Regions from separate parts of the Bacillus sp. FAU20 genome, predicted to be linked through region 2. Evidence: a T-box and tRNA genes for the amino acid it is inferred to sense, from the RefSeq annotation. Region 2 holds a T-box; the other holds one or more tRNA genes.
The links. The T-box of region 2 lies ahead of alaS (alanine--tRNA ligase). A T-box ahead of a tRNA ligase gene usually reads a tRNA of that ligase, here a tRNA-Ala.
Positions count from the first base shown of each region.

Region 1: it has a tRNA-Ala gene. The T-box ahead of alaS (alanine--tRNA ligase) is inferred to sense a tRNA for this amino acid. The anticodon was not compared.

Region 1 is NZ_JBVYHY010000024.1:185,853-191,538, reverse strand. Features, by position in the region: gene AC0OM3_RS21425 (L-lactate dehydrogenase) at 171-1,115, opposite strand; partial or broken gene AC0OM3_RS21420 (IS4 family transposase) at 1,602-1,778, shown strand; tRNA gene AC0OM3_RS21415 (tRNA-Glu) at 1,876-1,947, opposite strand; tRNA gene AC0OM3_RS21410 (tRNA-Ser) at 1,953-2,043, opposite strand; tRNA gene AC0OM3_RS21405 (tRNA-Asn) at 2,051-2,125, opposite strand; tRNA gene AC0OM3_RS21400 (tRNA-Ile) at 2,133-2,209, opposite strand; tRNA gene AC0OM3_RS21395 (tRNA-Gly) at 2,220-2,290, opposite strand; tRNA gene AC0OM3_RS21390 (tRNA-Lys) at 2,304-2,379, opposite strand; tRNA gene AC0OM3_RS21385 (tRNA-Thr) at 2,390-2,465, opposite strand; tRNA gene AC0OM3_RS21380 (tRNA-Phe) at 2,480-2,555, opposite strand; tRNA gene AC0OM3_RS21375 (tRNA-Asp) at 2,568-2,643, opposite strand; tRNA gene AC0OM3_RS21370 (tRNA-Met) at 2,647-2,723, opposite strand; tRNA gene AC0OM3_RS21365 (tRNA-Ser) at 2,751-2,843, opposite strand; tRNA gene AC0OM3_RS21360 (tRNA-Ile) at 2,861-2,937, opposite strand; tRNA gene AC0OM3_RS21355 (tRNA-Met) at 2,942-3,018, opposite strand; tRNA gene AC0OM3_RS21350 (tRNA-Ala) at 3,040-3,112, opposite strand; tRNA gene AC0OM3_RS21345 (tRNA-Pro) at 3,129-3,202, opposite strand; tRNA gene AC0OM3_RS21340 (tRNA-Arg) at 3,213-3,286, opposite strand; tRNA gene AC0OM3_RS21335 (tRNA-Leu) at 3,290-3,378, opposite strand; tRNA gene AC0OM3_RS21330 (tRNA-Gly) at 3,395-3,469, opposite strand; tRNA gene AC0OM3_RS21325 (tRNA-Leu) at 3,499-3,579, opposite strand; tRNA gene AC0OM3_RS21320 (tRNA-His) at 3,602-3,677, opposite strand; tRNA gene AC0OM3_RS21315 (tRNA-Thr) at 3,687-3,762, opposite strand; tRNA gene AC0OM3_RS21310 (tRNA-Val) at 3,767-3,842, opposite strand; rRNA gene rrf (5S ribosomal RNA) at 3,847-3,962, opposite strand; rRNA gene AC0OM3_RS21300 (23S ribosomal RNA) at 4,064-5,686, opposite strand, start outside.
Region 2 is NZ_JBVYHY010000003.1:267,254-272,939, reverse strand. Features, by position in the region: gene ruvX (Holliday junction resolvase RuvX) at 1-43, opposite strand, end outside; gene AC0OM3_RS01640 (IreB family regulatory phosphoprotein) at 47-313, opposite strand; gene alaS (alanine--tRNA ligase) at 390-3,032, opposite strand; T-box leader at 3,073-3,292, opposite strand; gene AC0OM3_RS01630 (PH domain-containing protein) at 3,532-3,876, shown strand; gene AC0OM3_RS01625 (AI-2E family transporter) at 3,921-4,988, opposite strand; gene AC0OM3_RS01620 (hypothetical protein) at 5,164-5,376, shown strand; gene AC0OM3_RS01615 (YrzQ family protein) at 5,423-5,551, opposite strand; gene AC0OM3_RS01610 (hypothetical protein) at 5,570-5,686, opposite strand, start outside.

The DNA.
Region 1 (5,686 bases), on a different contig from region 2:
ATAAAGAGCACTCTACGTAAAGTAGAGTGCTCTTTTTCTATAAACGACCCTTATCCAGCAAAAGGGGTATATTGGGGATATACAAGGGAAACCGGAAAAGGAATTTATATTAAATTATATAAGTTCAGAGGTAAGAAGCAGTTTCCCACCTCTGAATTATTTAGTAATTATTATAGTACTGGTGCCATTGTTTCTTTTAATACTTTTACAGAATGAGCGAATTTCGCTTTTTCTTCTTCATTTAACTCAAGCTCTACGATTTCACGTACACCTTCACGGTTAATTACAGCTGGAACACCTACGTAAGCATCTTTCTCATCGTATTGACCTTCAAGGTATGCAGATACAGTTAATACGCTGTTCTCGTTGTTTAAGATTGCTTTAGTTACACGAAGTAGTGACATACCGATTCCGTAGTAAGTTGCACCTTTACGCTCGATGATATGGTAAGCTGCATCACGTACATTTTCAAAGATTTTATCTAAGTCTTCTTGTTTGTACTGTTCGTTATTAGCTAAAATTGTTTCTAGTTTTTGTACACCGATAGTAGCATGGCTCCATACTGGAAGTTCAGTGTCACCGTGTTCACCAACGATGTAAGCATGAACGTTACGTGGATCTACATTTAAGTAGTCACCTAACATGTAACGGAAACGAGCAGAGTCTAAAGTAGTACCAGAACCAATTACGCGCTCTTTTGGTAGACCAGATTCTTTCCAAGTTACGTAAGTTAAAATATCAACTGGGTTAGTTGCGATTAAGAAGATTCCATCGAATCCGCTATCCATAATACCGCGAACGATTTGTTTAAAGATCTTTGTATTTTTCTCAACTAGGTCTAAACGAGTTTCACCTGGCTTTTGTGGTAATCCAGCAGTGATAACTACTAAATCTGCATCTTTACAATCTGCATAGCTACCGCTCCAAACTTTTGTTGGTGATGGAGAGAATGGTACCGCATGGCTTAAGTCCATTGCTTCCCCTTCTGCTTTTGCTTCATTAACATCTACTAATACGAATTCTTCAGCTACACCTTGGTTGATCATTGAGTAAGCATAACTACAACCTACAGCTCCTGTTCCTACTAATACTACACGATTGATACCTTTTTTCATGGTAATTTCCCCTCTCTATTGTTCACATCTATTTTTTATGATTGTTTAAGTAATTAATTAAAATACTAATTTAATGTTGTTTAACTTCTTTACATTCATATTGTAGCACGTATTATTGTGAATTACTTCACAAATTATGACCTATTTGTGAACTTTTTCACATATGATGTAAAGTTATTGGAATAGGTGTGGAATCCATTTCAATGGAGGCGTTTTCTTTAGATTGTGAAAGGGATTTTCTTGTGGTTTTTGTCGGTAAGTGAAATTATATCGGCGATTTTTAGAATATATGGACCGTAACTCCAAATATATCAGCGATTATTAAAATTTATCGACCGTAACTCAAATTATATCAGCGATTTTTGCAATATATCGGCTTACCGACAAAACTCGACAATAATGACAACATAAAAAAGCTGTCTTCAGTAGGTCACACCTATTGAGAGAAAGCAGCTTCTTCTATATATTATTTATTTTCCACAGTAGCTCCCGGATGTATTTTCATCGGTTTCTCCAAGTGTAGGAGGCTACAGCCATACAGCTGGGGTAAAAGTTCAACTTGAGGTATCATTTGTTAGATAGATAGTTCCTTCATATTCATACAGGCCAAATAAACAACATTATTGTATTTACGGCTCTATATACCCAACTGCAACAGCCCATACTTCATATTTCTTCTATTGCCTAAAAAAGCAGAGTATCCAAAGTCCACTTTTACACAACAAAAAAGAGATAGCAGATTATGCTATCTCTTTTAGTATGACCCGTACGGGATTCGAACCCGTGTTACCGCCGTGAAAGGGCGGTGTCTTAACCACTTGACCAACGGGCCAGTTCTGGCAGAGAAGAAGGGATTCGAACCCTCGCACCGCGTTCGCGATCTACTCCCTTAGCAGGGGAGCCCCTTGAGCCACTTGGGTACTTCTCTATAAATATGGCTCCGCAGGTAGGACTCGAACCTACGACCGATCGGTTAACAGCCGATAGCTCTACCACTGAGCTACTGCGGAACAATTATGGTGGGCCTAAATGGACTCGAACCATCGACCTCACGCTTATCAGGCGTGCGCTCTAACCAGCTGAGCTATAGGCCCATAATTGAAAAGCGGGTGAAGAGAATCGAACTCTCGACCAGAGCTTGGAAGGCTCTTGTTTTACCACTAAACTACACCCGCATTAAATTGTAAATGGTGAGCCATGAAGGACTCGAACCTTCGACCCTCTGATTAAAAGTCAGATGCTCTACCAACTGAGCTAATGGCTCATTTTGAAAGTGGTGCCGACTAGAGGACTTGAACCCCCAACCTACTGATTACAAGTCAGTTGCTCTACCAATTGAGCTAAGTCGGCTTGCGACTTCAAAATGGTGGCTCGGGACGGAATCGAACCGCCGACACGAGGATTTTCAGTCCTCTGCTCTACCGACTGAGCTACCGAGCCTTTATGTAAAAATGGCGGTCCCGACCGGGGTCGAACCGGCGATCTCCTGCGTGACAGGCAGGCATGTTAACCACTACACCACGGGACCATTTGGTTGCGGGGACAGGATTTGAACCTGCGACCTTCGGGTTATGAGCCCGACGAGCTACCGTGCTGCTCCACCCCGCGATGATAAAATATTTACTTTAGAAAAAATGGAGGAGGTAGAGGGATTCGAACCCCCGCGCGACTCTCGCCGCCTGTCGGTTTTCAAGACCGATCCCTTCAGCCGAACTTGGGTATACCTCCGAGATATATACGTCTAATGGTGGACCTTGTAGGACTCGAACCTACGACCGGACGGTTATGAGCCGTCTGCTCTAACCAGCTGAGCTAAAGGTCCTTTATGGTAGCGGCGGAGGGGATCGAACCCCCGACCTCACGGGTATGAACCGTACGCTCTAGCCAGCTGAGCTACACCGCCATAAATGATATTTAAGATAAGTGGAGCCTAGCGGGATCGAACCGCTGACCTCCTGCGTGCAAGGCAGGCGCTCTCCCAGCTGAGCTAAGGCCCCATGTTTTTTTGGAATATCGGGAAGACAGGATTTGAACCTGCGACCCCCTGGTCCCAAACCAGGTGCTCTACCAAGCTGAGCCACTTCCCGTTAATAAAAGCGCGCCCGAGAGGAGTCGAACCCCTAACCTCTTGATCCGTAGTCAAACGCTCTATCCAATTGAGCTACGGGCGCATATGGTGCCGAGGGCGGGGGTCGAACCCGCACGGTGGTCACCCACCGCAGGATTTTAAGTCCTGTGCGTCTGCCTGTTCCGCCACCCCGGCATGTCATATTGAAAATTGGAGCGGAAGACGGGATTCGAACCCGCGACCCCAACCTTGGCAAGGTTGTATTCTACCACTGAACTACTTCCGCAAGACATGTATGAGTTATTTAATTAAAAGTGCGGGTGAAGGGAGTCGAACCCCCACGCCAAAGGCGCCAGATCCTAAGTCTGGTGCGTCTGCCAATTCCGCCACACCCGCATATTAATTTATTTAAGAAAAATGGGGCGACTGATGGGAATCGAACCCACGAATGCCGGAGCCACAATCCGGTGCGTTAACCACTTCGCCACAACCGCCATGATTTCTGGTGCCGACTAGAGGACTTGAACCCCCAACCTACTGATTACAAGTCAGTTGCTCTACCAATTGAGCTAAGTCGGCTAAATGGTGGAGGATGACGGGATCGAACCGCCGACCCCCTGCTTGTAAGGCAGGTGCTCTCCCAGCTGAGCTAATCCTCCATTTGCCTGGCAACGTCCTACTCTCACAGGGACAAGGTCCCAACTACCATCGGCGCTAGAGAGCTTAACTTCCGTGTTCGGTATGGGAACGGGTGTGACCTCTCTGCCATCATTACCAGACTGTATTCATTTAAGACAAGAATTATTATAACTCATTTACTTTTGAAAGTCAACAAGTTTTTTATATTCTTTCAAAACTAGATAACATTGCTACATATTATATGGTTAAGTCCTCGATCTATTAGTATTCGTCAGCTCCACATGTCACCATGCTTCCACCTCGAACCTATCAACCTGATCATCTTTCAGGGATCTTACTAGCTTACGCTATGGGAAATCTCATCTTGAGGGGGGCTTCATGCTTAGATGCTTTCAGCACTTATCCCTTCCGCACATAGCTACCCAGCTATGCCCTTGGCAGAACAACTGGTACACCAGCGGTGCGTCCATCCCGGTCCTCTCGTACTAAGGACAGCTCCTCTCAAATTTCCTACGCCCACGACGGATAGGGACCGAACTGTCTCACGACGTTCTGAACCCAGCTCGCGTACCGCTTTAATGGGCGAACAGCCCAACCCTTGGGACCGACTACAGCCCCAGGATGCGATGAGCCGACATCGAGGTGCCAAACCTCCCCGTCGATGTGGACTCTTGGGGGAGATAAGCCTGTTATCCCCGGGGTAGCTTTTATCCGTTGAGCGATGGCCCTTCCATGCGGAACCACCGGATCACTAAGCCCGACTTTCGTCCCTGCTCGACTTGTAGGTCTCGCAGTCAAGCTCCCTTATGCCTTTGCACTCTACGAATGATTTCCAACCATTCTGAGGGAACCTTTGGGCGCCTCCGTTACACTTTAGGAGGCGACCGCCCCAGTCAAACTGCCCACCTGACACTGTCTCCCGGGTCGATAAGACCCGTAGGTTAGAATTTCAATACAGTCAGGGCGGTATCCCACCAGCGCCTCCACCGAAGCTAGCGCTCCGGTTTCAATGGCTCCCGCCTATCCTGTACAAACTGTACCAAAATTCAATATCAGGCTACAGTAAAGCTCCACGGGGTCTTTCCGTCCTGTCGCGGGTAACCTGCATCTTCACAGGTACTATAATTTCACCGAGTCTCTGGTTGAGACAGTGCCCAAATCGTTACACCTTTCGTGCGGGTCGGAACTTACCCGACAAGGAATTTCGCTACCTTAGGACCGTTATAGTTACGGCCGCCGTTTACTGGGGCTTCAGTTCAGAGCTTCGCTTACGCTAACCCCTCTCCTTAACCTTCCAGCACCGGGCAGGTGTCACCCCCTATACTTCGCCTTACGGCTTCGCAGAGAGCTGTGTTTTTGCTAAACAGTCGCTTGGGCCTATTCACTGCGGCTTTCCGTTAAGAAAGCACCCCTTCTCCCGAAGTTACGGGGTCATTTTGCCGAGTTCCTTAACCAGAGTTCTCTCGCACACCTTAGGATTCTCTCCTCGCCTACCTGTGTCGGTTTGCGGTACAGGCACCTTTTATCTCGCTAGAAGCTTTTCTTGGCAGCGGGGAATCAAAGACTTCGCTCCATAAGGAGCTTTCCCATCACAGCTCAGCCTTCACGATAAGCGGATTTGCCTACTTATCAGCCTAACTGCTTGGACGTGCACAACCAATCGCACGCTTCTTCTATCCTTCTGCGTCCCTCCATTGCTCAAACGATAAAGAGGTGGTACAGGAATATCAACCTGTTGTCCATCGCCTACGCCTGTCGGCCTCGGCTTAGGTCCTGACTAACCCTGAGCGGACGAGCCTTCCTCAGGAAACCTTAGGCATTCGGTGGACGGGATTCTCACCCGTCTTTCGCTACTCATACCGGC
Region 2 (5,686 bases):
CTCCGACTGTTTTTGTACCTACATCTAAACCTAATATCCGCATAAATTACTCCTCACGATGATGTTTCAAGTAAGACTTCACAAGCTCTTCGATTAATTCATCACGTTCAAGCTTGCGAATGATGCTTCGTGCATCTTTATGGCGAGGTATGTATGCTGGGTCTCCACTTAATAAATAACCGACGATTTGGTTAATCGGATTATAGCCTTTTTCTTGAAGTGCATCATACACAGTTAAAAGTACATCATTTACATGGACACTCTGTTTTTCATCTTGAATGCTAAACTTCATTGTTTTATCAAAACCGTCCATTTCAAGCACCTCACTTATATAGTAAGTATAGGGAGAAGAACTTCTCCTCTCCCTACCATTGTACACTACTATCTCTTTATTTTGAAACAGATTTAACGTACTCTTGTACAAATGCTAAAGCTTCCTCAACTTGCGCTGGGTTTTTACCGCCCGCTTGTGCCATATCAGGACGACCACCACCGCCACCGCCACAACGAGAAGCTACTTCTTTCACAAGTTTACCAGCATGGTATCCTTGGCTAATTAAATCTTTCGTTACGCCAGCTAAGATGTTTACTTTGTCATCATTTACAGACGCTAATACGACAACTGCAGATTGTAATTTATTTTTTAGGTCATCCATCATCGTACGTAAGTTGTTCATATCTGCAACATTTACTTTTGCCGCTAATACGTTTACGCCATCAACTGTCATTACAGAATCAGTTAAGTTTCCAGCTTCAATATTGCTTAATTTCGCAGCGAGAGATTCATTTTCTTTTTGCAGTTGTTTCACTTCAGCAAATAGACCATCAACTCTTGTTAAAATATCTTTCGGATTTGTTTTCATTTTTCCTGCTGCTTCTTTTAATAAACCTACTTGATCGTTCATTAATTCGTATGCAGACTTACCAGTTACTGCTTCAATACGACGAGTTCCTGCACCGATACCAGACTCAGCAACGATTTTGAAAATACCGATAGAAGCTGTATTATCAACGTGACAACCACCACAAAGCTCTAAGCTGTAATCGCCAACTTGTACAACGCGTACAACATCACCGTATTTTTCACCGAATAATGCCATTGCACCCATTTCTTTCGCTTCTTCGATTGCTTTTTGAGAAATCTCAACATCAATACTTTCCCAAATTTTCTCGTTTACGATACGCTCAATTTTTTCTAATTCGTCAGCTTGTACTTGACCGAAGTGAGAGAAGTCAAAGCGTAAACGTTCAGAAGTTACAAGAGAACCTGCTTGGTTAACGTGCGTTCCAAGTACATCTTTTAATGCTTGGTGTAGTAAGTGAGTTGCTGTATGGTTTTTCACAACGCTACCACGGTTTTTCGTATCGATAATAGCTTTCACAGCTGCATCTTTCGTTAATGTACCTTCTTCAACAACAACTTTGTGCAAGTTTTGACCGTTTGGTGCTTTTTGTACGTCTTTTACAAGAACTTTCACACCGTCAGCTAGAAGGTAACCACGGTCTGCAATTTGTCCGCCGCTCTCAGCATAGAATGGTGTTACATCAAGCATTAATTGTCCTTCTTCACCAGCTTGTAAGCTGTCTGTGTATTCGCCGTTTTTCACAAGTGCAACAACGTTACTTTCTGTTGCAACTGTACCGTAACCAACGAACTCACTCGCTACTTTCACTTCTCCAAGGACACCGCCTTGAACTTGCATAGAATCAACGTCTTGACGAGCAGCACGTGCGCGCTCACGTTGTTTTTCCATTTCATTTTCAAAGCCTTCTTGATCAACTGTCATACCAGCTTCTTCTGCATATTCTTCTGTTAGTTCAATTGGGAAACCGTATGTGTCATATAGACGGAACGCATCTACTCCAGAAATAACAGTTGTTTTTTCTTCTTTTGCTTTTGCGATAACTTCAGCTAAAATTGCTTCACCATCATGAAGTGTTTCGTGGAAACGCTCTTCTTCATTTTTCACAACTTTTGCGATGAAATCTTTCTTTTCAAGTACTTCTGGATAGAAGTCTTTCATTACTTCTCCAACAACCGTTACTAATTCAAACATGAATGGACGGTTGATGTTTAATTTCTTAGAGTAACGAACAGCACGGCGTAATAAACGACGTAATACATAACCACGGCCTTCGTTAGATGGAAGAGCGCCGTCACCAACAGCGAATGTTACTGTACGGATATGGTCAGCGATTACTTTAAACGCCATATCTTTTTCTAAGTCACCATTGCGATATTTCTCACCAGAAATTGTTTCTGTTGCACCAATCATCGGCATGAATAAGTCTGTGTCAAAGTTTGTAGGTACATCTTGAACGATAGATGTCATACGCTCTAGACCCATCCCTGTATCGATGTTTTTCTTAGGAAGCGGTGTATATGAACCGTCTGGGTTATGGTTAAATTGAGAGAATACAAGGTTCCATACTTCTAAGTAACGCTCGTTTTCTCCGCCTGGATATAATTCTGGGTCACTAAAGTCATTACCGTAAGCTTCTCCGCGGTCATAGAAAATCTCTGTATTCGGTCCACTTGGTCCTTCACCGATATCCCAGAAGTTTTCTTCTAAACGGATGATACGCTCTTTTGGAACGCCCATTTTCTCATTCCAAATTTTGAATGCTTCTTCATCTTCTGGATGGATTGTAACTGATAGTAATTCTTTATCGAATCCGATCCATTTGTCGCTCGTTAAGAATTCCCAAGCCCAAGTAATTGCTTCTTCTTTAAAGTAATCACCGATTGAGAAGTTTCCTAACATTTCAAAGAATGTATGGTGACGAGCTGTTTTCCCTACGTTTTCAATATCGTTTGTACGAATTGATTTTTGAGCATTTGTAATACGTGGATTTTGTGGGATTACACGTCCATCAAAATATTTTTTTAATGTGGCTACACCACTATTAATCCATAGAAGAGATGGATCTTCATGTGGAACTAGTGATGCACTAGGTTCTACTGCATGTCCTTTTTCTTGGAAAAAGTCTAAAAACATTTGACGAATTTGTGCGCCTGTTAGTTGTTTCATTATATTTTCCTCCTTAAATATAAAAAACTCCCGTCCCTATAAAAGGGACGAGAGTTAACTCGCGATACCACCCTAATTATGAATTGATTACATTAACAATCAATTCATCACCTCATGGTGCCGTAACGTGGCAAGACGGCAGTGATTAGCTGCTCTCAGGATTAGCTTTCTGTTACCCTTCATTTAAAGCTTCTTTCAGCCATATGGAAGCTTCTCTCTATAAATGGACTGTAACGTACTTGTTCCGTCATTGATTTAATGTATTATATGACTAAATATAATAGAATTCTCTTAAGTTTGTCAATGTAGATAATCATTTATATTGTATTAATTGCTTATTAATCATAGCTATTCTACTATTCATTCTTAACAGCCTTTTCATATATTATGCGTTTATTAACAAATCGGAATCTCCTTATAAGAATGGTTTATAAAAATTCTAAATATTACTTTTTTGCTATAATTAAATTATTGTTAATAAAATAAAGGAGCGATTACAATGACAACCTTACTTAGCAAAGCTAAAAACATATTAGCGACTGACGAAACGATATTATTTTACGCAGCATGTTCATTAGACATATTTATTTATCGTTCCGTCGCAAGGCCAGGATTGCTAATTTTAACGAACAAAAGGCTATTCTTTTATGGGCCAGATGTAAGTAAGAATCCAATATTTGAAGAGTACTCTTTCGCAAAAATTTCTAATTTAAAAGAACAAAAGCGTCTTTTCAACAATCAAATTATATTTATGTATGATAGCGAATGGAAAAAAATAAAACATATTCAAACAAATGATGTGAGCTCCCTCGTTCAAAAAATACACGAGCAACTTTCTAAATAAATATATGATTAGCCCTCTATTTCTTACATAGAGGGCTTCTATACTTACACATCTTCTTTTTTCAAGAGCGGTCTCACATGAACAATGACAGTGCGAATAACTGCTAAAATCGGAACCGATATTAGCAATCCTACAATCCCAGCTACCTCTCCCCCAACTAGTAAGGCAAGCATAATAATAACGGGATGCATACGAAGTGACTTACCAACGATGTAAGGCGATAAAATGTTACTCTCCACAAATTGCAAAATCGCAATCGTGATCCCCGCCTTAATAAGTAAACTCGTTGATACTGTTGCTGCAATCATTAAGGTCGGGATCGCTCCTAAAATAGGACCGAAGTACGGGATTATATCCGTTACCCCAATAATAATGCCAAGCAATAATGGATATTTCATACCGATAAACCAAAAAGAAAGAGCTGATACTCCCCCTAATACTAAACAAACAAATAACTGTCCTCGAATATAACTTCCAAGTGACTTATCAATTTCTTTCGCAAGCATTTGCCCCGTACCTCGCCATTTACTTGGGACTAGTTTCCAAAAGATATGATAAAACTCACCATAATCTTTTAATATGTAAAATACAATGAACGGTATTAAGAAAATAATGAGCAATGAATCGAGTACACCACGAGCTGTACTCATCACTTTATTTAAAAGCGCTTGAATCTTCGTTTCCACACCCACAAAAAGTTGTTTCACCTTTTCATGAATGAACGAAGGGAAATTCGCTGTTTGTTCTGTAACGCCATCCATCCACGAATCGTACATCTTTGTAAACTGGGGAAATTGTTCATTAATCTCTTGTAACTGTTTAATAACGACTGGTGTTCCTTTATAAATCCCATAACCAATTCCGCCAAAGAAAAGGATATAAATGAGCAAAATGGCAAGTGTACGGGGCATCCCTTCCTTATGAATTTTTTCAATTAAAGGGTGCAATAAATACGCAATAAAACACGCGATAAGAAACGGCGTAATCGCTACTTTAAATACAAAAATAATCGGTGCCCATAGCGGCTTAATTTTTAAAAAGACGAGCAGACAAAGAAAAACAAGTAACAATAATCCTAAACGATATATCCAAATGATTTTAAGATTCTTCACATGAAAAACCTCCTCCACCTTTATTTTGAAAATAAATGGGGTAGGTTATGTGCGAAACTTTTAAAATCTTTTCATACGGACCATACTGTTTTTTAAAGACGTACATATAAATAACATAACAAGGACAACCACCCTGAGAATACAGCATGAATTAATATAATCAGGAGGGCTAATTATGGTTTTGTTTATGCTTGGATTATCAGCACTTTTTATGATTCTTGAATGGATTTGTATCGGGTTCGGTATTTGGAAGGGGTTCTTTATTCGTTCTTCACGTAAAGAAAAAGCGAAGCAATTATGGCAGTATGGAATACTTGGCGTTGGCTGCTACGGTCTATCTTATCTTTTCTCAGAAATCGGACTTTTTTATTTACATATGAGTGCATAAAAAAACTCCCTTGTCTATAAGGGAGTTTTTCACTTTATCGAAATGATTATAAGTAAGACTTAATCATCTTACGTGCTTTTTTCATATTGCGTTTTGAAAATACATCTTGTTTACGAGCATATTGATATGCTGCAGCTCCAACACCTAATGCGATTAATGAATTGCGTAGATTCAAAGTAAATCCCCCTTTTCGTTATCCGATCGTTCTTTCATTCTCATCAAATAAATCATCAAGAGAGCTTAATGAACCGTCTTCCTCAACTTGATGTGTATGGATTTTCCCCTTTGAAACCGATAATTCGATATAACA